Regions from separate parts of the Streptomyces sp. NPDC093984 genome, predicted to be linked through region 1. Evidence: riboswitches for the same ligand, from Rfam matches in the RefSeq annotation. Region 1 holds a riboswitch; each other region holds the start of a gene.
The links. A riboswitch is a leader RNA that binds a small molecule or an ion and turns the genes downstream of it on or off. The one in region 1 is predicted to bind S-adenosylmethionine.

Region 2: it holds a riboswitch for S-adenosylmethionine, as region 1 does, so the genes downstream of both, ACIRC0_RS20825 (amino acid ABC transporter permease) here and thrC (threonine synthase) in region 1, are expected to answer to the same signal.
Region 3: it holds a riboswitch for S-adenosylmethionine, as region 1 does, so the genes downstream of both, ACIRC0_RS13815 (aminotransferase class V-fold PLP-dependent enzyme) here and thrC (threonine synthase) in region 1, are expected to answer to the same signal.

The regions. Positions count from the first base shown of each region.
Region 1 covers NZ_JBIWIM010000008.1:148,648-156,283, forward strand. The annotation lists gene otsB (trehalose-phosphatase) at 1-390, shown strand, start outside; gene ACIRC0_RS27475 (trehalose-6-phosphate synthase) at 460-1,893, opposite strand; gene ACIRC0_RS27480 (glucosyl-3-phosphoglycerate synthase) at 1,991-3,016, opposite strand; SAM riboswitch class I at 3,211-3,354, shown strand; gene thrC (threonine synthase) at 3,373-4,653, shown strand; gene ACIRC0_RS27490 (MoaD/ThiS family protein) at 4,707-4,982, shown strand; gene ACIRC0_RS27495 (cold-shock protein) at 5,432-5,635, shown strand; gene groL (chaperonin GroEL) at 6,040-7,636, shown strand, end outside.
Region 2 covers NZ_JBIWIM010000005.1:296,924-304,559, reverse strand. The annotation lists gene ACIRC0_RS20850 (hypothetical protein) at 1-769, opposite strand, end outside; gene ACIRC0_RS20845 (hypothetical protein) at 1,018-1,668, opposite strand; gene ACIRC0_RS20840 (glycosyltransferase) at 1,977-3,146, shown strand; gene ACIRC0_RS20835 (hypothetical protein) at 3,262-3,384, shown strand; gene ACIRC0_RS20830 (glutathione S-transferase C-terminal domain-containing protein) at 3,497-4,381, shown strand; SAM riboswitch class IV at 4,471-4,580, shown strand; gene ACIRC0_RS20825 (amino acid ABC transporter permease) at 4,907-5,890, shown strand; gene ACIRC0_RS20820 (amino acid ABC transporter ATP-binding protein) at 5,887-6,672, shown strand; gene ACIRC0_RS20815 (ABC transporter substrate-binding protein) at 6,748-7,636, shown strand, end outside.
Region 3 covers NZ_JBIWIM010000003.1:358,832-366,467, reverse strand. The annotation lists gene ACIRC0_RS13845 (c-type cytochrome) at 1-407, shown strand, start outside; gene ACIRC0_RS13840 (Rieske 2Fe-2S domain-containing protein) at 404-1,462, shown strand; gene ACIRC0_RS13835 (cytochrome bc complex cytochrome b subunit) at 1,459-3,096, shown strand; gene trpD (anthranilate phosphoribosyltransferase) at 3,234-4,298, shown strand; gene ACIRC0_RS13825 (PRC-barrel domain-containing protein) at 4,393-4,749, shown strand; gene ACIRC0_RS13820 (hypothetical protein) at 4,776-4,946, shown strand; SAM riboswitch class IV at 5,027-5,143, shown strand; gene ACIRC0_RS13815 (aminotransferase class V-fold PLP-dependent enzyme) at 5,330-6,691, shown strand; gene ACIRC0_RS13810 (Lrp/AsnC family transcriptional regulator) at 6,727-7,008, opposite strand; gene ACIRC0_RS13805 (rhomboid family intramembrane serine protease) at 7,005-7,636, opposite strand, start outside.

The DNA of each region.
Region 1 (7,636 bases):
GCCGTCCACACCCGCCGCGCCGAGGACCCGCAGGCCGCCTTCGAAGCCCTGCGCGAACCCCTCGCCGACCTCGCCGCCCGCCACGGCCTGATCGTCGAACCCGGCCGCATGGTCCTGGAACTGCGCCCGCCGGGCATGGACAAGGGGGTGGCCCTGTCGGAGTACGTCCGTGAGACCGGCGCCGAAGCGGTCATGTACGTCGGCGACGACCTCGGCGACCTCCCCGCCTTCGCCGCCGTCGACAAACTCCGCTCCGACGGCGTCCCCGGCCTCCTGATCTGCAGCGGCAGCGACGAGGTCACGGAACTCGCGAAGAGGGCGGACGTGGTGGTCGACGGCCCGGCAGGGGTGGTGCAGCTACTGAGGACATTGGCAGAGAGGCTGGCGTAAAGCGCGCCCCTTCAGGGACGCGGGGAACTGCGCGACAAGCCCCCACCGACCCGCACCCGAAAAACGACCTCAGACCTCCAGCGCAGCCAACTGATCCAAGAACCACCGACCGGGCGGAAGCGCCGTAGCCTGCGCAGCCAACCGCTTCGAGCGCTCCGCCCGCTCACCCACCGGCATCGACAACGCCTCGTGCAAAGCCTCCGCCGTGCCCCGGATGTCGTACGGATTGACCGTCACCGCGTCGTCGCCCAGCTCCTCGTACGCCCCGGCCTCCCGCGACAGCACCAGCGCACACCCCTGGTCCGACAGCACCGGAACCTCCTTGGCGACGAGGTTCATGCCGTCCCGGATGGGGTTCACCAGGGCGACGTCGGCGAGCCGGTAGGCGGCGAGAGAGCGCGCGAAGTCGTCCTTGACGTGCATCTCGACCGGGGTCCAGCCCGGCGTGCCGTACCTTTCGTTGATCTCCGCGGCCACCCGCTGGACCTCCGCCGTGTACTCCCGGTACACGGTCAGGTCCTGGCGGGACGGGTACGCGAACGCCACGTGGACCACCCGGTCGCGCCACTGCGGACGGGACTCCAGCAGCTCCTCGTACGCCAGCAGACCCCGCACGATGTTCTTCGACAGCTCCGTGCGGTCCACCCGCACGATCACCTTGCGGGGGCGGCCGTCGGGGCCGGTGCCGATCTGCTCGCGCAGGATCGCCATCCGTTCGTCCACATCCGGCCGGTGCGCCCGCTCGCGCAGGAAGTCCGCGTCCGCGCCCAGGCCGTGCACCCCGATCCGGGTGTTCCCCAGCCCGCCGACGAGCGCCTCGCAGCACCCGGTGAAGGCGTCCGCCCACCGCTGGGTGAGGAAGCCGAGCCGGTCGGCGCCCAGCATGCCGCGCAGCACCTGACCGGCGATGTCGTCCGGAAGCATCCGGAAGTAGTCCACCGGCGCCCACGGCGTGTGCGAGAAGTGACCGATCCGCAGGTCCGGCCGCAACTGCCGCAGCATCCCCGGGACCAGCGTCAGGTGGTAGTCCTGCACCACGACCGCCGCTCCCTCGGCCGCCTCCTCGGCCAGCGCCTCGGCGAACGCGCGATTGTAGGCCTCGTACGACGCCCACGCGTGCCGGAACTCCCTGCCGAAGACCGGCTCGAGCGGCGTCTGGTACAGCATGTGGTGGACGAACCACAGCACCGAGTTCGCGATGCCGTTGTACGCCTCGGAGAACACCGTCGCGTCGATGTCGAGCATCCGGACCCGCCGCCCGCCGGTGTCTGCCGGATCCAGTGCGCCACCCGTGCGGCGTACGGCCTCGCGGTCGCCGTCGTTCAGGGCCGCGCACACCCAGACCGCGTCCGCGTCGGGGCCGATCGCCGACAGGCCCGACACCAGGCCGCCTCCGCCGCGTTTGGCGGTGAGCTGCCCGGACTCGTCCAGCGTGTACGAGACGGGGCCGCGGTTGGAGGCGACGAGGATGCGGGCGCCGTGGGCATGCTGCGTGGAAGCCATGCCTCGAAACCTAGCCCGCGCCGAAAACGCTCAAACGTACGGTTCGGCCGTATGCGGAACCGTGTCCGCCACGCCCGGACACCCGGCAGAGCATGGTTCAGGCCACCCTTCGTTCCATGTACTCCGCGATCTCCGCCATCGGCGGCCTCTCCTCCGTGTCCACCGGGTACGTACGGGGCTCGAAGCCGCCCTCGACCCGTTCGAACTGCGTGAGGGCCGGGCGGACCAGATGGCCGCGGGCCAGGCGGAGCTGGGCCGTGCGGTAGATCGCGGCGGCCATGCGGCCGAGCGCCTGGCCGTCCTGGTGGCGGTGCCTGCGCACGCCGACGTCGACCTGGGCCAGCGCGTCCAGGCCCACCAGGTGCAGCGCGTCCACCAGCATGCCGAGCTCGACGCCGTACCCGACCGGGAAGGGGAGCCGTTCCAGCAGGGAGCGGCGGGCCGCGTACTCGCCGCCGAGCGGCTGGACGAATCCGGCGAGCTGCGGCCAGTGCATGTTGAGCAGCGGGCGCGCCATCAGTTCCGTGACCCGGCCGCCCTGTCCCGCCGTCTTGCGGGAGGCAGGCGCATCCGGCTCGGTGCCGGAGGCGAGCGAATCCGACTCGATGCCGGAGGCAAGCGCATCCGGCTCGGTGCCTAGCGGCCGGTCGTACATCGCCTTCACCAGGTGCACGTCCGGGTCGGTGAGCAGCGGGCCCACGACCCCGGTCACGAAGTCGGAGGAGAACTCCTTCAGGTCCGCGTCGACGAAGCAGACGATGTCCCCTCCGGTGACGAGCAGGGAGCGCCACAGCACCTCGCCCTTGCCGGGCACGGCCGGTATGCGCGGCAGGATCGTGTCGCGGTGCACCACCCTCGCGCCGGCCGCGGCGGCGACCTCGGACGTGCGGTCGGTGGAGCCGGAGTCGACGACGACGATCTCGTCGACCAGCGGAACCTGCCGCACGAGGTCGTGGCGGATGACGGAGACGATCTCGCCGACCGTCTCCTCCTCGTTGAGCGCGGGCAGCACGACGCTGACCGAGGAGCCCGAGGCTCGTTTGGCGGCCATGATCTGGTGGAGCGGGCGATCGGTGACGGACCAGGAGCGGGTGCTCAGCCAGCGCTCGACTTCTTCCAGCACAGTCTGCGGCTCCTCACGTTCGTACGGGGTGGGGGGTGAGTCGGGGACGGTCGAACGGTCTCTCTTGTGATCCATCTCGCGGTTCGGACGACTATCTCAACTCTCCCGGCCGTCGGTTACAGTCTTGAACAACGCCGGTGACCATCGCATGTCGGGGTCCACCCCCGGCCCGCACCGGCGAAACAACCACATACAGCTCATCCAGAGGGGCAGAGGGACACGGCCCGGTGAAGCCCCGGCAACCCTCCAGTCGGCTCTCGTCTTCGCAGGCGGGGCTCCCGGCTAGGGAAGGTGCCAATTCCGTCTCACGGCGAGGTGCGTCGTGGGGAAGATGAGGAGAAAGGGCCTCGCCTGACATGGCTGTGCAGACAGTTGCAAGCACCACCGACTCCGTGAACCTCGGCCCCGCCGCGGCGCTGTCCTGCCGCGAGTGCGGCCACCGGGTGCCGCTCGGCCCGGTCTTCGCCTGCGAGGAGTGTTTCGGCCCGCTGGAGGTCGCCTACGACTTCTCGGGCTACGACAGCGAGGAGCTGCGGAAGCGCATCGAGGCGGGCCCCGCGAACATCTGGCGCTATGCGCCGCTGCTGCCGGTCCCGGCGGACGTCGCCGACAAGCCGAACCTCAACCCGGGCTGGACCAAGCTCGTCAAGGCCGACAACCTGGCGCGCGAGCTGGGAGTCACCGGCGGGTTGTATGTGAAGGACGACTCCGGTAACCCGACGCACTCCTTCAAGGACCGCGTGGTCGCCCAGGCGCTGGAGGCGGCGCGCGTCTTCGGCTTCACCACCCTGTCGTGCTCCTCCACCGGCAACCTCGCGGGCGCGGTCGGCGCCGCGGCGGCCCGCGCCGGCTTCCGCTCCTGCGTGTTCATCCCGCACGACCTGGAGCAGGGCAAGGTCGTCATGGCCGCGATCTACGGCGGCGAGCTCGTCGGCATCGAGGGCAACTACGACGACGTGAACCGCTTCTGCTCCGAGCTGATCGGCGACCCGGCGGGCGAGGGCTGGGGCTTCGTCAACGTCAACCTGCGGCCGTACTACGCGGAGGGCTCCAAGACCCTGGCGTACGAGATCGCGGAGCAGCTCGGCTGGGAGCTGCCGGACCAGATCGTGGTGCCGATCGCCTCCGGCTCGCAGCTGACGAAGATCGACAAGGGCCTGCAGGAGCTGATCAAGCTCGGGCTCGTCGAGGACAAGCCGTACAAGATCTTCGGCGCGCAGGCCGAGGGCTGCTCGCCGGTGTCGACGGCGTACAAGGCGGGCCACGACGTCGTACGGCCGCAGAAGCCGAACACGATCGCCAAGTCGCTGGCGATCGGCAACCCGGCCGACGGCCCGTACGTCCTGGACATCGCCCGCCGCACGGGCGGCGCCGTGGAGGACGTGACGGACGAGCAGATCGTGGACGCCATCAAGCTGCTGGCGCGCACCGAGGGCATCTTCGCCGAGACGGCGGGTGGCGTGACCGTCGGCGTCACGCGCAAGCTGATCGAGAACGGTGTCCTCGACCCGGCGAAGACGACGGTCGTCCTCAACACCGGGGACGGTCTGAAGACGCTGGACGCGGTGGCCGGCACGGGGCTGACCGCGACGATCCGTCCTACCCTCGAGTCCTTCCGCGAGGCCGGTCTCGTCTGACCCTCCGCCCGCCACAACCCACCAGCCGTACCCCGACCGGAGGTCATCCCCCGATGAGCGTCACCGTCCGCATCCCCACCATCCTGCGCACCTACACGGGCGGCCAGGCCGAGGTCACCGCCGAGGGCGCGACCCTCGCCGAGGTCATCGCCGACCTGGAGAAGAACCACACCGGCATCGCCGCCCGCGTCCTGGACGACCAGGGCAAGCTGCGGCGCTTCGTCAACGTCTACGTGAACGACGACGACGTCCGCTTCGAGCAGGGTCTTCAGACCGCCACCCCGGACGGCGCGGGCGTCTCCATCATCCCGGCGGTCGCGGGCGGCTGACGGTCGTTCGGACGCCTGATCATTACCCTCGGTAACGCAGGTAACCGAGAGTTCATCGAATTGCCCTCTCCGTGAGAGAAACGGAGGGGGCAATTCTGCATGGTTGAGCGGGGTACAGTTGGGGAACGCGCTCCCGGACTCCCCTTCCGGGCCCGCGATCACCTGCCGCGGGCCCGACAAGAAGCAGCCAAACTGTGCAGGGCTTTTGCGCCATTCATTCCCTTTACCCGGCCCGACTTGCCCTGAATTCGGGTGAATTCTCCGTACATTCCCGACCGGTCGGACCCCGAATTCTCGTCCGATTGACCTGTTGCAGACGGCAGTTGGACAGATACATTCAGCCGCGGTCGACGCGTTCCGGCGCACGCCCCCAACCGTTGGGGGGTGAGGTCTGACCCGGATCCGCGAAGTGTGGATCTGTGCAAGGGCCAGTAATAGGGGAGTTAGGCATGGCTCAGGGCACCGTCAAGTGGTTCAACGCGGAGAAGGGGTACGGCTTCATCGCGGTCGACGGTGGTGCGGACGTCTTCGTCCACTACAGCGCGATCCAGATGGACGGCTACCGCACCCTTGAGGAGGGCCAGCGGGTCGAGTTCGAGATCTCGCAGGGTCAGAAGGGGCCGCAGGCGGACATGGTTCGCCTGGCCGGCTGAAGTTACGCGCCGACGCTGAACTGTTCGACGTGTCGAGGGGCTCGTATCCCGTCCGGGGTACGGGCCCCTCGGTCGTGTCCGGCCGTGGTCCCCGGGGGCGCGCGGCGGCGTCCACCTGCGGATCATGCTCCCGAGTTCACCCCCGGTCCCCGAGAGCCGCTTGCGCCCGCCCGTCACCCGACCACCACCCCCCAACGAGCCCGCTCCGCGGGCGCGCCTTGCACTCGGACGGGGCGAGTGCTAATCATTGGCGTTAGCACTCTGAAGGTGAGAGTGACAACAGAAGGACCGGGTCGGTGAGGCCGCGGGCCGGGTGGGGCAAGGAACCTCCGGCCGGGGCCGTCCGTCGCGGGCGCGGGCGCGGTCCGAAGGAATCACCCCCAGTCCTGGAGGGACCACTTCACATGGCCAAGATCATCGCGTTCGACGAGGAGGCGCGGCGCGGCCTCGAGCGCGGCATGAACCAGCTCGCGGACGCCGTGAAGGTGACGCTCGGCCCCAAGGGCCGCAACGTCGTCCTCGAGAAGAAGTGGGGCGCCCCCACGATCACCAACGATGGTGTCTCCATCGCCAAGGAGATCGAGCTCGAGGACCCGTACGAGAAGATCGGCGCCGAGCTGGTCAAGGAAGTCGCCAAGAAGACGGACGACGTCGCCGGTGACGGTACGACCACCGCGACCGTGCTCGCCCAGGCGCTGGTCCGCGAGGGCCTGCGCAACGTGGCCGCCGGTGCCAACCCGATGGGCCTGAAGCGCGGTATCGAGAAGGCCGTCGAGGCCGTCTCCGCCGCCCTGCTCGAGCAGGCCAAGGACGTCGAGACCAAGGAGCAGATCGCCTCCACGGCCTCCATCTCCGCCGCCGACACCCAGATCGGCGAGCTGATCGCCGAGGCCATGGACAAGGTCGGCAAGGAAGGCGTCATCACCGTCGAGGAGTCGCAGACCTTCGGTCTGGAGCTCGAGCTCACCGAGGGCATGCGCTTCGACAAGGGCTACATCTCGGCGTACTTCGCCACCGACATGGAGCGTATGGAGGCCGTCCTCGACGACCCCTACATCCTGATCGCCAACTCCAAGATCTCCTCGGTCAAGGACCTGCTCCCGCTCCTCGAGAAGGTCATGCAGTCGGGCAAGCCGCTGCTGATCATCGCCGAGGACGTCGAGGGCGAGGCCCTGTCGACCCTGGTCGTCAACAAGATCCGCGGCACCTTCAAGTCCGTCGCCGTCAAGGCCCCGGGCTTCGGCGACCGCCGCAAGGCCATGCTCGGCGACATCGCCATCCTCACGGGCGGCGAGGTCATCTCCGAGGAGGTCGGCCTCAAGCTGGAGAACGCGACCCTGGACCTCCTGGGCCGCGCCCGCAAGGTCGTCATCACCAAGGACGAGACCACGATCGTCGACGGTGCCGGCTCCGCCGACCAGGTGCAGGGCCGGGTCAACCAGATCCGCGCCGAGATCGAGAACAGCGACTCCGACTACGACCGCGAGAAGCTGCAGGAGCGCCTGGCGAAGCTCGCCGGCGGTGTCGCGGTCATCAAGGCCGGTGCCGCCACCGAGGTGGAGCTCAAGGAGCGCAAGCACCGCATCGAGGACGCCGTCCGCAACGCGAAGGCGGCCGTCGAGGAGGGCATCGTCGCCGGTGGTGGCGTGGCCCTGGTACAGGCGGCGCAGAACTCCTTCGAGAAGCTGGACCTCGACGGTGACGAGGCCGTCGGCGCCGAGATCGTCCGCAAGGCCCTGACCGCCCCGCTGACCCAGATCGCCGTCAACGCCGGCCTCGAGGGCGGCGTCGTGGTGGAGAAGGTCCGCAACCTCACCCCGGGCCACGGCCTGAACGCCGCGACCGGTGAGTACGTGGACATGATCGCCGAGGGCATCATCGACCCGGCGAAGGTGACCCGTTCCGCGCTGCAGAACGCCGCCTCCATCGCCGCGCTGTTCCTCACCACCGAGGCCGTCATCGCCGACAAGCCGGAGAAGGCCGCCGCGCCCGCCGGTGGCG
Region 2 (7,636 bases), on a different contig from region 1:
GCCGCGAGACCGCCAGATAGGCCACGAAGCCGAGGATCGCGACCGTCCACGACAGGGTGACCGGCCCCAGGCCCCAGTCCAGTCCGCCGCGGCTGTGGGCCACGGCCATCCAGTCGGCGATCGACGCGCCGAGGGGGCGGGTGACGACGTACGCGGACCAGAAAGCGGCCACCGCGCTCAGCAGCCCCCCGCGGTGGGCGACCGCCGGCACACAGATCGCCACGGCGTACAGGACGACGGACCCCAGGTAGCCGAGGCCGATCGTGGCGCTCAGGTCGCCCGCGGCCGTGCCGAGCGCGAACGTGGTGAGCACGGCCGCCCAGTAGAACGCCTCGCGGCGCCGGGTGGAGATGCTGTGGATGGACAGGGTCCGCTCGCTCGCGTACCACAGGGCGAAGACGGCGCCCAGCGCCACCAGGAACAGCGGCGTCGAGAGCGTGTAGGGCACGCCGAGACCCACGTGCAGGACGTCGGCGGCCATCGTGCCGAACACGCTGACCATGACGATGGCGGTCCAGTAGACCCAGGCCACGTACCGTCGAACCGCGAACTGCAGCACCAGGGACCCGAGCAGGGCGAGGGCGCCGAGGCCGACCGCGGGGATCGGGCCGAGCAGACGGGCCAGGTAGTCGGAGGCGGTCTCGCCCATTCCCGTGGTCAGAACCTTGATGATCCAGAAGTAGACGGTGACTTCCGGCACCTTGTTCGCCGCCCGGCGTATGCGGGGATGGGCGTGCGGCCGGTCGTCCAGGACGTGCTCTGTGCTCATGCAACGCACGATGACATGGGGAACTGCCGTTGCCCCAGATGCCTTTGCCATTGTTTTGGATCTTCTGGTGCATGCGTTGCCACGAGGCGCCGGGAACCCGAAAGCAGCCTGAACGCCGTGCCGGCATCGTTCGTCAGGGATCTACGAGGCGGGGTAGGAACGGAGTTTGACCGGCACGGCCGGAGCCGCCCCCCGGGTGCTCGTGGGAGGGCGGCTCAGGCGTGCGGGTCCGGTTGCGACGGCTCGGCCTAGGCGGGCGTGGTCAACTGGACCCAGGGGTTGTTGTCACAGTCGAGTGAGGGCGCGGCCCCCGGCATGACGGTACACGTGGTCTCCCACACGGTCCCTGCAGTGGTGATGACATCGATGCGGACCGGGTGGTTCTCCGACGTGGACGCGCCGTGCTCGTTGATGGACACGGCGCAGGCGTTCGTCGGGTAGGACGGGTGGGTGCTGAGGTCGGTCCACACGAACGGGTTGGTCACGGGGGTGGGGCCGGTGTCGCTGCGGATGCCCGCGAACGTCCGTCCGTCGGGGGTCAGCGCGGCTCGGAGGTCGTTGTTACCGGTCTCCTGCACCGCGTCGATGTCGATGCACGGACCCGAGGCCCCCGTGGCACCCGTCGCACCGGTGGCACCCGTCGCCCCCGTAGCGCCGCGGCACTTGTTCTTGTCCTTGTCGTGGTCGCCCCCGATCCCGGTCGCGCGGTGGTTGTCGTTGTCGCACTTGTCGCCGCCGGCCACGGCACTGTGCGCGGGCCCGGTCTGCGCGGCCAGGGCGGCGGGGGCGGCCACGCCGGTGGCCATCACCAGCGCGAGCGAGGCGATCATGCCGGCCTTCTTGAACCTGTCTCGCGCCAGCGGCCCGAGCAGCGATGTCGTCCTGTACTCAGGACTCATGTGTGTGCTCCTTGTGTCAACCTTTTCGGGCAGGTCCCCGAATCCGAGAGTGAGCTTGACCCAGGCACAACCAACAATTGGGAGTTCTTGTCCAAAACACGCAGATATGTCAACAAATCGGACTAAGCGGAGTGCTTCGATGATGTAGGGCCGATTGATCGATGACGATTTCTCGAGCTTTGGGGGTGCGCGGCCAATCGGGCGCCGTTGCGTCCCGCCCTCCGTGTGGATAGGTGGGAGGAGAACCGGCCTGTGTCACAGTGACGGCCTCTCCATCAGGACATCGTCATCCCGAGACCGGTGAGGCCGTGAAGAAGCAGACCATCTGCCTCTGCATGATCGTTAAGAACGAGGCGGGCGTGATCGAGCGGTGCCTCGGCTCCGTACGTCACCTGATCGACACCTGGGTGATCTCGGACACCGGTTCGACAGACGGTACCCAGGATCTCATCCGCACGACGCTCGACGGTATCCCCGGCGAACTCCTCGAAGAACCCTGGATCGACTTCGGCCACAACCGGACGCAGAACATCCAGCACGCCCACGGCAAGGCCGACTACATCCTCACCCTCGACGCCGGTCACGTCGTGCGCCAGGACGCCCCGCTGCCGCACCTGACGGCGGGTTCATACCTGCTGTGCCACGACGTCCCGGGCACCGGGCACCGCTTCAAGCACCTCATGCGGGGCGACTGGCTGTGGCGCTACGAAGGCGTCACCCACGAGCCCCGCACCGACGAGCCCGACGTCCAGGAGGACCTCGACGCACTCGTCATCGAGGACCACGGCGACGGCGGCTGCCGGAGCGACAAGGTCCAGCGTGAGGCGTGCCTGCTGCGCCGCAAACTCGAACGTGACCCCTCCGACGCGCCGACCGTCTTCTATCTGGCCAACATCGAGCGCGACCTGGGGCACGCGGAAGAGGCGATCGCGCTGTACGAGCAGCGTGCCGCGATGGGCGGTTGGCCGGAGGAGGTGTACTGCTCGCTGCTGGAGGCCGGCATCCTCAGGGCCGAGAAGGCGGACGACTGGGCCGGGGCGATGGACGCGTTCTCCCGGGCCTGGGAGTCGCGCCCCCAGCGCTTGGAGGCCTGCTACGAACTGGCCTCGCGGCTGCGCACCCAGGGCCGCCACCACACCGCGTACGCCATCCTCGGCGCCGTCGTGGGCCGACCGGAACCGGACGATCTGTTGACCAAGTCCTGGGTGTACCGCTGGGGTCTGCTCTTCGAGTTCTCGATCACGGCCTTCCACGTGGGCGACCACGCCGGCTCCCTACGCGCTTGCGAGCTGCTGCTGGCCATGCCGGACCTGCCGGACGTCATTCGTCGCCAGACCGAGACCAACCGGGAGTTCGCGGTCCTGGGAGCCGTGAACGTGCCCAAGCCGTACTCCCCGACAGGTCGACCCAAGGCCGCCCGGGCGGGAAAGGGCGCCAGGCGCTCGAAGACCACGAAGACGGCCAAGCGCAAGCGGTAGTAGGCCGCCGTCCATCCAGAACTCGCCTCCATTGCTTTTCGGACCACCCCCTTGACGTGCGCCTGAGGCGGATCGACACTTCAAAGGGGATTTCCTAGTGGACAGGTAGGGAAACATGGGGCGCCTGAAGCCGGTCATCAGCCGTGTTCACCGCACGCGCCGGCAGTCCCTCCTGCTGACCTCCCGCCGTCACATCGATCTGCTGCGCGTCTGCAGCGCGAGCAGCCACCGGCGCTGAAGCCGGCGGAGCCACGCCCCGCCCCCGCCACTCCGCGCCGTTCGCGCAGGAGAGCGCCGCCTGCCCGTGGGCCACCACCCCCGCCCTCGCGTCCCAGGACCCCGGGAGAGACATGTCCGCCCATGCCCTGACCGCACTCCCGTCCGCACAGCCGTTCCCCGCCTTCCGCGGCCGGATCGGCTGCGACGCGCGCAGCGGCCACTACGCAGTGCCGCGCCGCTACCGTCTCCACCTGTCACTGGCGTGTCCGCACTGTCTGCGGATAGCCGTCACGCACAGCCTGCTCGGCCTCGAGGACGTCTGTCCCGTCACGCTGCTGCCCGCGGTGCCCGACGGACCCGGCGGCGAGTACTCCGCGCTGCGTCCGCTGTACGAGGCCAGTGCCCACCGCTACCCCGGAGCCGCCCTGGCGCCGGTGCTCAGCGACGACTGGTCGGGCCGGATCGTCAGCACCCACGCTCCGGACATCATGCGCGACCTGGCGCGGCACTTCGGCACGGACCACCCCGCGCTGTATCCGCAGGGGGCGGACGCCGAGATCGAGGGTGTCAAGCGGCTGTGCGAGCAGGGCATCGACGCGGCGGCCCAGCGCGCCGGACGCGTCGACGCCGACACGGAGGAGCGGGACGCCGCGCTCACCTCGCTGCTGTGCACCCTGCGGTCACTGGAGGGACGGCTCGGCCGTCAGGAGTACCTGCTCGGCGACCGACTCACCGCAGCGGACGTGGAGTTGTGGGTCAGCCTGGTGCAGCTCGACACCGTGCACCGCTGGCACCTGGACGCCGCCGCGGTGCACCGCATCGCCGGCCACCCGCACCTGTGGGCGTACGCCCGCCGGCTGGCCGCCCACCCCGCCTTCGGTCCACACCTCGACCACGCCGGCATCGCCCGACGGCACCACGCGCACTGCCGGGGACTGGAGGCCGCGGGCGCCGCGGTGCAGATCCTGGACTGGGCCTCGCACGTCCCCAACGACGCTGCCACGCACACCGGTTGAGGCGGAGAACGGCGCCCGCTGAGCACGTATCACGTGCCGGACGCACGTTGACATCGCTTGCGGAGCCTGTATTGACTTACGGCCAGAAAGGTCATGAGCGTCAGCGACAAGCCCTGGCTGGCTGACCGGCAACCCTCGCACCGCGGTGGGGTGCCCCAGGTGACGACCCGACCGGATGACGTTTCGGTAAGCGCGTGGCCCCCCGGGCCGGAAGAACGACGGAGACAGTGATGTACGCAGCCTCGAGGACAGCCGCAGTGCGGCTCCGCGGCTGCGTCCTGCTGTGCGCCAACCGTTCCGTCGACCTCCTCCGCGTCAACAGCGCACTGTGTACCACCCCGGGCTCTGCCCGCTGTCACGGCTGACGGCGTTCTGAATCCCTGACGCGCACCGCCGCCGCGGTGTGCCCTCGTTCCGTCCCGTCCCCGGTGCACTGCGCTTCACCAGCCTCGTCACGCCGCGGCCCGCGCCGCCGGGCGGTGCCGTGGCGCGCCGCCGGGGCGTCCGACTCCGCTGGAGCCTGTCATGAGTGAACCCCCCGGAGCCGTCGTGTCCCTCGCCACGGCGCCGCCCGACGAAGACACCGCGGACAAGCCCCCCGCGGCCCAGCGGGTACTGCCCCTGCGCCGGCCGGGCCGCTGGATCGCCACGGCGGTCGTGCTGGTTCTCGTCGCCCAGTTCGTCCACGGCCTGGTGTCCAACCCGTTCTACCAGTGGGACCGCTTCGCCTACTGGTTCCTGCGTCCCACCATCCTCGACGGGCTGCTCATCACGCTCGAAGTCACCGCGCTCAGCGCCGTGTTGGGCCTGCTCGGCGGAATCGTGCTCGCACTGGCACGGCTCTCGAAGAGCCCGGTCCTGCGCGCGGTCAGCTGGACGTACGTGTGGGCGTTGCGCTCCATACCGCTGATCGTGGTGCTGATCTTCCTCTACAACTTCAGCGCCCTGTACAGGACGCTGAGCGTCGGCGTGCCCTTCGGCCCGGCGTTCTTCAGCTTCGACGAGTCCAAGCTCGCCACCGACATGGTCGTCGCCGTCGTCGGACTGAGCCTGAACGAGGCGGCGTACGCGGCGGAGGTGGTCCGCGGCGGCATCCTCTCGGTCGACCAGGGCCAGCACGAGGCGGCCGCCGCGCTCGGCCTGCCGAAGGGTCACCAGTTCCGGCTGATCGTCTTCCCGCAGGCCCTGAGGTCCATCACCCCGAACTACGTCAACCAGCTGATCGGCCTGGTCAAGAGCACGTCACTGGTGTTCTACGTGTCGCTGCTCGACCTGTTCGGCTCCGCGCAGACCATGGGCAGCACCTACCCCGGCGACATCGTGCCGCTGCTGCTGGTCGTCACCGCCTGGTACCTGATCCTGACGAGCCTCGTGTCCGTCGTCCAGTTCTACGTCGAGCGGTACTACGCCCGCGGCGCCACCCGCGCGCTGCCGCCGACCCCGTTGCAGAAGCTCCGCACCGGTCTCGCCGATCTGCGGGCCCGCGCGCGCAGGGAGGCCGCCGTATGACCACCGACACGCTCCAGACCCGCCCCGCCGCCATCCAGGTGCACGACGTGCACAAGGCGTTCGGCGCCCACCAGGTACTGCACGGCGTGGAGTTGACCGTACGGCCGGGCGAGGTGACCGTGATCCTCGGCCCGTCCGGCTCCGGCAAGTCCACCCTGCTGCGGGTGATCAACCACCTGGAGAAGCCCGACCGCGGCTATGTCAGCGTCGGCGGCGAGCCCATCGGCGTGCGCCGGCACGGAGACCACCTCAAGGAGCTGAGCGAGCGGATCATCCTGGGCCAGCGCAGCCGCATCGGATTCGTCTTCCAGAACTTCAACCTCTTCCCGCACCTGACCGTGCTGGAGAACGTGACAGCGGCGCCGGTGGCGACCGGCAAGCTGACCAAGCCGGAGGCCCGGGACCTCGCCCTGGACCTGCTCGGCCGGGTCGGACTCGCCGACAGGACCGGCGCCTACCCGCGGCAGTTGTCCGGCGGCCAGCAGCAGCGCGTCGCCATCGCCCGCGCGCTCGCCCTGCGGCCCGGCGTCATCCTCTTCGACGAACCCACCTCGGCCCTCGACCCCGAACTCGTCGGCGAGGTGCTGGCCGTCATCAAGGACCTGGCCGGCGGCGGCACCACGCTGGTCATCGTCACCCACGAGATCGGCTTCGCCCGCGAATGCGCCGACCGGGTGGTCTTCATGGACGACGGCCGGATCGTCGAACAGGGGCCGCCCGCCGAGGTCCTCGACAACCCGCGGCACGAGCGGACCCGGGACTTCCTGAGCAAGGTGCTCTGAACCCGCCGGTTCCGCGTTCCTCTCCCAAGCCTCCCCCCACGCCACACCGCCACCGCTCACCGAACAAGGACAGCCATGCCCACCCTCAGTCTTCGCGCCCGACTCCTGCGCGGCCTCACCGCAGGCACCGCCGTCGCCTCCCTCGCCGTCGGACTCGCCGCGTGCGGGGGCACGAGCGACGCCGCCACCAACACGGACAGCGCATCCTCCGGAACGGTCACCGTGGGGCAGCTCTCCAACGGCGCCGCCACGCAGACCGCCCTCAAGGTGTCCGAGGTGAAGTCCCTCAACGCCGAACTGCCCGCCGCCATCCGCAAGAGCGGCAAGCTGGAGATCGGCGTCGGCGCCCTGCCCTCCGGCTTCGCACCGCTGGCGTACGTGGGCAGTGACCAGAAGACCCTCACCGGGGCCGAACCCGACTTCGGCCGCCTGGTGGCCGCGGTCCTCGGCCTCGAGCCCGAGCTGAAGAACTTCACCTGGGAGAACCTGTTCGTCGGCATCGACAGCGGCAAGGTCGACGTGGCCTTCTCCAACGTCACCGACACCGAGGAGCGCAAGAAGAAGTACGAGTTCGCCTCCTACCGGCAGGACAACCTGGCCTTCGAGGTGCCGAGGACCAGCACCTGGAACTTCGACGGCGACTACGAGAACCTCGCGGGCAGGACCGTCTCGGTCGGCTCGGGCACCAACCAGGAGAAGCTCCTCCTGGAGTGGAAGGCGAAGCTGGCCAAGGAGGGCAAGAAGCTCACCGTCAAGTACTACCCGGACCGCAACGGCACCTACCTCGCGCTGTCCAGCGGCAAGATCGACGCGTACTTCGGCCCCAACCCCGGTATCGCCTACCACATCAGGCAGGTCGCGAACACGCCCCAGGCGACCCGCAACGCGGGCGAGTTCTCCGGCGCAGGCGAGTCCCTGCAGGGCCTGATCGCTGCGACCGCGAAGAAGGACAGCGGGCTCGCGA
Region 3 (7,636 bases), on a different contig from region 1:
ACGACTACAGCCCGGAAGGCGCCGACATCGCCAAGGGCGGTGAGCTCTTCCGTACGAACTGCGCGCAGTGCCACAACTTCACCGGTGAGGGCGGTGCGCTGACGCACGGCAAGTTCGCCCCGAGCCTCGAGGGTGTCGCCCCCAAGCACATCTACGAGGCCATGCTGACGGGCCCGCAGAACATGCCGTCCTTCCCGGACACCACGCTGTCGCAGCAGAACAAGAAGGACATCATCGCGTACCTGAACGCGGTCAACGGTGACCAGACCGAGAACCCCGGCGGTCTCAAGCTGGGCGGCCTCGGCCCGGTCTCCGAGGGCCTGTTCGCCTGGATCTTCGGCCTCGGCGCGCTGATCGTCGTCGCCGTCTGGGTCGCCGCTCGGACCGCAAAGGCCAAGAAGTCATGAGTAGCCACGACATTCCAGAAGAGAACCTGCCCGCTGAGCAGGACACCGAGTCCGGTGCGGTAGCCGTCGCGGACGAGGAGAACCCGTTCGCCGACCCGGGGCTGCCGCCCCACGAGCACCGCATCCAGGACATCGACGAGCGGGCCGCCAAGCGCTCCGAGCGCACGGTCGCCCTGCTGTTCACCGTGTCGATGCTGGCCACCCTCGGCTTCATCGCCTCGTACGTCGGGATCCCGAACGACAAGTCGATCTACGTCTTCCCGATCGGGCACATCAGCGCGATGAACTTCGCGCTGGGCCTGACGCTCGGCGTGGCGCTGTTCACGATCGGCGCGGGCGCGGTCCACTGGGCCCGCACCCTGATGTCCGACGTGGAGATCGCCGACGAGCGTCACCCGGTCGAGGCGTCCCCCGAGGTCAAGGCCAAGGTCATGGCCGACTTCCGGCAGGGCGCCAAGGAGTCGGTGATCGGCCGCCGCAAGCTGATCCGCACCACGATGCTCGGCGCGCTGGCCATGTTCCCGCTCTCCGGCCTCTTCCTGCTGCGCGACCTCGGCTCCCTGCCCGGGACGAAGCTGCGCCACACGATGTGGTCCAAGGGCAAGCTCCTCGTCAACATGAACACGAACCAGCCGCTGCGTCCCTCGGACGTCCAGGTCGGTTCGCTCACCTTCGCCAAGCCCGAGGGCCTGGAGGAGACCAGCGAGGACTTCCAGGTGGAGATCGCCAAGGCGGCGCTGATGATCGTCCGGCTGCAGCCGGAGAACATCAAGGACAAGAAGGAACTGTCCTGGTCCCACGACGGCATCGTGGCGTTCTCCAAGATCTGCACCCACGTCGGTTGCCCGATCTCCCTGTACGAGCAGCAGACGCACCACGTCCTCTGCCCGTGCCACCAGTCCACCTTCGACCTCTCCGACGGTGCCCGGGTCATCTTCGGCCCGGCCGGTCACGCCCTGCCGCAGCTGCGCATCGGCGTCAACGCGGACGGTTACCTCGAGGCGCTCGGCGACTTCGAGGAGCCCGTCGGTCCTGCCTTCTGGGAGCGCGGATGAGCACTACAACGAGCAACGGGTCCGCGTCGCGCGGACGGGCACCGGCCGGCGAGCGCGTCGCCGACTGGGCCGACGGACGCCTGGGCATCTACACCCTGGCCAAGTCGAACATGCGGAAGATCTTCCCCGACCACTGGTCGTTCATGTTGGGCGAGGTCTGCCTCTACAGCTTCCTCATCATCATCCTCACGGGTGTCTACCTGACCCTGTTCTTCCACCCGTCGATGAACGAGGTGGTGTACCACGGCAGTTACGTGCCGCTGCAGGGTCAGCTGATGAGCGAGGCGTTCAACTCGACGCTGCACATCAGCTTCGACGTCCGCGGCGGTCTGCTGGTCCGGCAGATCCACCACTGGGCGGCGCTGATCTTCCTCGCCGGCATGTTCGTGCACATGATGCGCGTCTTCTTCACCGGCGCGTTCCGCAAGCCGCGTGAGATCAACTGGCTGTTCGGCTTCCTGCTGTTCGTCCTCGGCATGTTCACCGGCTTCACCGGTTACTCGCTCCCGGACGACCTGCTCTCCGGCACCGGTGTCCGCTTCATGGAGGGCGCGATCCTGTCCGTGCCGATCGTCGGTACGTACCTGTCGTTCTTCCTCTTCGGCGGCGAGTTCCCGGGCGGCGACTTCGTGGCCCGGTTCTACTCGATCCACATCCTGCTGCTGCCGGGCATCATGCTCGGCCTGGTGGTCGGCCACCTGATCCTGGTCGTCTACCACAAGCACACGCAGTTCGCGGGCCCCGGCAAGACGAACACCAACGTCGTCGGCATGCCGCTGATGCCGGTGTACATGGCCAAGGCCGGAGGCTTCTTCTTCCTGGTCTTCGGCGTCATCGCGGCCATCGCGGCGATCGCCACCATCAACCCGATCTGGGCCATCGGCCCCTACCGCCCGGACCAGGTGTCCACGGGCGCCCAGCCCGACTGGTACATGGGCTTCTCCGAAGGCCTGATCCGTACGATGCCGGGCTGGGAGATCAACTTCTGGGGCCACACGCTCGTCCTGGGCGTGTTCATCCCGCTGGTGATCTTCCCGCTGGTCCTGGTCGCGATCGCGGTCTACCCGTTCATCGAGTCCTGGGTCACCGGCGACAAGCGCGAGCACCACATCCTGGACCGGCCGCGCAACGCGCCGACACGCACCGCGTTCGGTGCCGCCTGGATCTCGTGGTACTTCGTACTGCTGGTCGGTGGTGGCAACGACCTGTGGGCCACCCACTTCCACCTGTCGATCAACGCGATCACCTGGTTCGTCCGCGTCGCCTTCTTCGTGGTGCCGGTGCTCGTGTTCATCGTCACCAAGCGGATCTGCCTCGGTCTGCAGCGCCGGGACCGCGACAAGGTGCTGCACGGCCGCGAGTCGGGCATCATCAAGCGGCTGCCGCACGGTGAGTTCATCGAGGTCCACGAGCCGCTCAGCCAGGAGCAGCTGCACACGCTCACGGCGCACGAGCAGTACAAGCCGGTCGAGCTCGGCCCGACGGTCGACGAGAACGGCGTCGAGCGGAAGATCAAGGGCTCCGCGAAGCTGCGTGCCAAGCTCAGCAACGCGTACTACGGGGAGAACAACCAGATCCCCAAGCCCACGGTCGAGGAGTACAAGGAGATCACGAGCGGCCACGGCCACCACTGATCGCTGCACGCCACGCCACGGTGGAAGGGCCCCGTCCGGTGTTCGGACGGGGCCCTTCGCCATGCCCCCGGCTGGATAGGGTGGACCCGTTCGAGACTCGCGTCCCGTAGTCCGGGACACCGACCCAGGAGCGGCTTATGAGCGCTGTGCACCCCGCTGGAGGCGACACCGCGGCGGGCCGTTCCTGGCCCCAGGTGCTGAACGGGCTCCTCGAGGGCCGCGACCAGAGCGCGGACGACACCGCCTGGGCGATGGACCGCATCATGCGCGGCGAGGCGACGGACGCGCAGATCGCGGGGTTCGTGGTGGCGCTGCGGGCCAAGGGCGAGACCGTCGAGGAGATCACCGGTGTGGTTCGGGCGATGTACGAGCACGCCAACGTGATCGAGGTGTCGGGCCGCACGGTCGACATCGTCGGGACGGGCGGCGACGGCGCGAAGACGGTGAACATCTCCACGATGTCGGCGCTGGTGGTGGCCGGCACGGGCGCCAAGGTCGTCAAGCACGGAAACCGCGCGGCCTCGTCGGCGTCGGGCTCGTCGGACGTCCTGGAGAAGCTGGGCGTCAACCTCGACCTGACGCCCCAGCGGGTGGCGCAGGTCGCCGAGGAGGCGGGCATCACCTTCTGTTTCGCTGTGAAGTTCCACCCCGCGCTGCGCCATGTCGCCGCCGCGCGCGGTCAGCTGGGTATCCGGACGGTCTTCAACGCCCTCGGCCCGCTGACCAACCCGGCGAAGGTGAAGGCCCAGGCGGTCGGCGTCGCAGACCCGCGACTGGCGCCGATGATCGCCGGGGTGCTCGCCGAGCGCGGCAACTCCTCCCTGGTGTTCCGCGGCGACGACGGCCTCGACGAGCTGACGACGACTTCCACCTCCCACGTCTGGATCGTCCGCGACGGCAAGGTCACCGAGGAGACCTTCGACCCGCGGGACGCCGGTATCGAACTGGTCCCGATTCAGGCCCTGCGCGGCGGCGACCCGTCCCACAACGCCGAGGTCGCCCGCCGCCTCCTCGACGGGGAGACGGGCCCGGTACGGGACGCCGTCCTGCTGAACTCGGCTGCGGCGCTGGTGGCGCTGGAGCCGGGCGACGGCCCGCTGGCGGACCAGATCCGCACCGGCATGGCCAAGGCCGCCGAGTCGATCGACTCGGGCGCTGCCAAGCGTGTCCTGGAGCGGTGGGTGGCCGCCAGTAACGCCTGACGCCGAGCGCGCCCGCGGAAAAGGCCAGGTCAGCCTGGCTGGAGTAAAGTGAGATAAGTGGCAGCTCTCCCCGCGGGCCGCAAGGAGGCTGGGCATGATCCATTCAGCCGATATCCGTGAGTGGCGCAACCGGGACGTGATCGACGCCAAGGGCCACAAGATCGGGTCCCTTGAGGGGGTCTACGTCGACACCACCACCGACACGCCGGCCATGGTCACCGTCCGCACCGGAATGCCGACCCGGCACAGGCTCGTCTTCGTCCCCCTGGACGAGGCGACCGTGGGACCCGGGTACGTCCAGGTGGCGCACTCCAAAGGGCAGGTGCGCAAGGCGCCGTCCATCGGCCTGGACGACGTCCTGCCGGCCGAGCGTGAAGAAGAGATCTTCAAACACTACGACAGGGCCTATGAGCCCGGTGCCGACCGCGGACGCCGCCTCGCGCGCCGCTGACCCCCGGGCCGAAGGAAGTGGTCACCATGGCGGTCTTCCTGTTCCTGATCCTCGCGGCGGTCGCCCTCGGCATCATCGGCGCGGTCGCGAAGGGGCTGTTCTACCTCCTGATCATCGGCATAGTGGTGTTCCTGGCCAGCCTCGTCCTGTTCGGCATGCGCTGGGGGCGGCGCTCGAAGCACCACCTCGTTCGGTGACGCACCGGGACGGGTTCGCCCGTCCCGGTATACGGACAGAAGTTGCGAGCAGGTGATCACCTGCCGTAATTTCCACATCAGGTCATGAGCGACAGTCATTCGGCCCCGGCCGGCTGTCCGGCAACCCTCCGTCCGTGGCGGGGTGCCCCGGGTGAAGACCAGGTCGCAGGCAGCGAGGTCTGCGGCAAGCGCGGACCCCTCGTGCCTTCCAGGGGTCCTGGTCGTTCGAGGGAGCCTTCCGTGAGCAAGCGAATGCGTTAGGGCCGCAGAGCCCCGCCTCCGCACCCCCTTTTTCCTTTCACCTTCTCCGTGCCGTGCACACCGCCGCGCCCGTGCGCGCCTCCGGCACCGGTGATTCTCGCCTGCCCTACGGGAGTACACCCATGTCCGTCTCCACCCTTGCCGCCGACCAGTCCGTCTGTGCCCCGCTGCCCGTTCTGGGCCGTGATGTCACCGTCCCGCTCGTCACCGGCGGCGACGTCACCTACGCCGCGCTCGACTACGCGGCCAGCGCCCCCGCGCTGCAGCGCGTCTGGGACGACGTGGCCGCGTACGCCCCCTACTACGGCAGCGTCCACCGCGGCGCCGGCTACCTCTCCCAGCTGTCCACCGACCTGTTCGAGAACGCCCGCCGCACGGTCGCCGAGTTCCTCGACTGCCGCGACACCGACCAGGTGGTCTTCACCCGCTCCACCACCGACTCGCTCAACCTCCTGGCCGCCGCACTCCCGGCCGACTGCCAGGTCTTCGTCTTCGAGACCGAGCACCACGCCTCCCTGCTGCCGTGGCGGGACGCCCGGGTCACCTACCTCGACGCCCCGAGCAGCCCCCGGCAGGCCGTCGAGACCCTGGAGCGCGTCCTCGCCGACCGCGACCCCTACGGCCCGGCCCTGGTCTGCGTCACCGGAGCCTCCAACGTCACCGGCGAGCTGTGGCCGGTACAGGAGCTGGCGGCGGCCGCCCACGCGTACGGCGCCCGTATCGTCCTGGACGCCGCCCAGCTCGCCCCGCACCACCCGGTGTCCGTCAAGGACCTCGACGTGGACTGGGTCGCCTTCTCGGGTCACAAGCTCTACGCCCCCTTCGGCTCCGGCGTCCTGGCCGGCCGCGCCGACTGGCTGCGCCAGGCCGAGCCGTACCTCGCGGGCGGCGGCGCCAGCCGCAGCGTCACGCGCAGGACGGACGGCGGAGTGGACGTGGAGTGGCACGACACGGCCGCCCGCCACGAGGCCGGCTCCCCGAACGTGATCGGCGCCTACGCCATCGCCTCCGCCTGCAAGGCCCTCACCGAGGCCGGCTTCGACACCCTGGTCGCCCGCGAGCAGCACCTGATCCGCACGGTCAGGGAGGGCCTCGCCGACGTCCCCGAGGTCAGGATCCTCTCCCTCTTCGGCGACGACGCCCCCCGCGTCGGCGTGATCTCCTTCGTCGTCGAGGGCTGGAACAGCTCCCACTTCGCCGCCGCTCTCTCCGCCGAGTACGGCATCGGCGTCCGCGACGGCCTGTTCTGCGCCCACCCGCTGGTCCGCACCCTGCTCGGCAGCGACCCCCAGACCCAGGGCGAATGCGGCGCCCCCGAGGCGGCGCCCGGGGAGAAGTCCCTCAACGCGATCCGGGTGAGCTTCGGCGCCGGCACCCCCGACGAGCATGTGGAGCGCTTCGTCAACGCCGTGAAGGAACTGGTCAGCGACGGTGCGCGGTGGCAGTACCGCACGGAGAACGGCCGCTGCGTCCCGGCGGTCTGAGTCCTCGCGGGGCCGGTGAGGCGGTGTTCAGCGGATCAGGAGTCCAGCCCGATCGCGAACGCCGCCTCCAGGTCGTGCTGGGAGTACGTACGGAACGCCACGTGGGTGTCCGTCGCCTCGACCCCGGGGATCTTGCTGATGTGCCCGGGGATGACGTCCGCCAGCTCCTCGTGCTCCTTCACCCGCACCATGGCGATCAGGTCGTACGTCCCCGTGACGGAGAAGACCTCGCTGACGGAATCCAGCGAGGCGATCCGCTCCGCGATCTCGGGGATCCGGTCCACGCTGGTCTTGATGAGCACGATCGCGGTGATCACGGCTGCTGTTCTCCCTCGGGGGCCTCGGCTGGTGGTTTCACCCTACTCGTAGGCGTGTAGCGCACCCACGCGTAGAGGAACCCCAGCGAGAACCCCACCAGGTGGGCCAGGTAGGCCACCCCTGGCCCCTGGGCGGCCCGGCCCGCCGCCACCCACTGCAGGGACGCCCAGAACGGCAGCACCACCCACGCCGGGAACCTCAGCGGCAGGAAGAACAGGAACGGGAAGAGACTGGTCACCCGCGCCTTGGGGAAGAGGAACAGGAACGCACCCAGGACCGCGGAGATCGCCCCGGACGCTCCGACCAGGGTCTGCGCCGACGCGGCGTTGGCCGCCGCGTACCCCAGCAGCGCCAGACAGCCGCAGCCCAGGTAGAACAGGGCGAACTCCACGTGCCCCATCCGCTCCTCGGCCATGACCCCGAAAACGTAGAGGAAGAGCATGTTGCCCAGCAGATGCACCCAGCTGCCGTGCACGAACAGCGCGGTCGCGGGCGTGAGCGCCGCCCGCGGCGCCCCGCTGAACAGCTCCACCGGCACCACGCCCCAGCGGGCGAAGTAGGCCCGCTGCGCGGCGAGCAGTGCGTCCCCGGTCCCGTAGGCCGGACTCAGCCCCGCCGCCGGTCCGA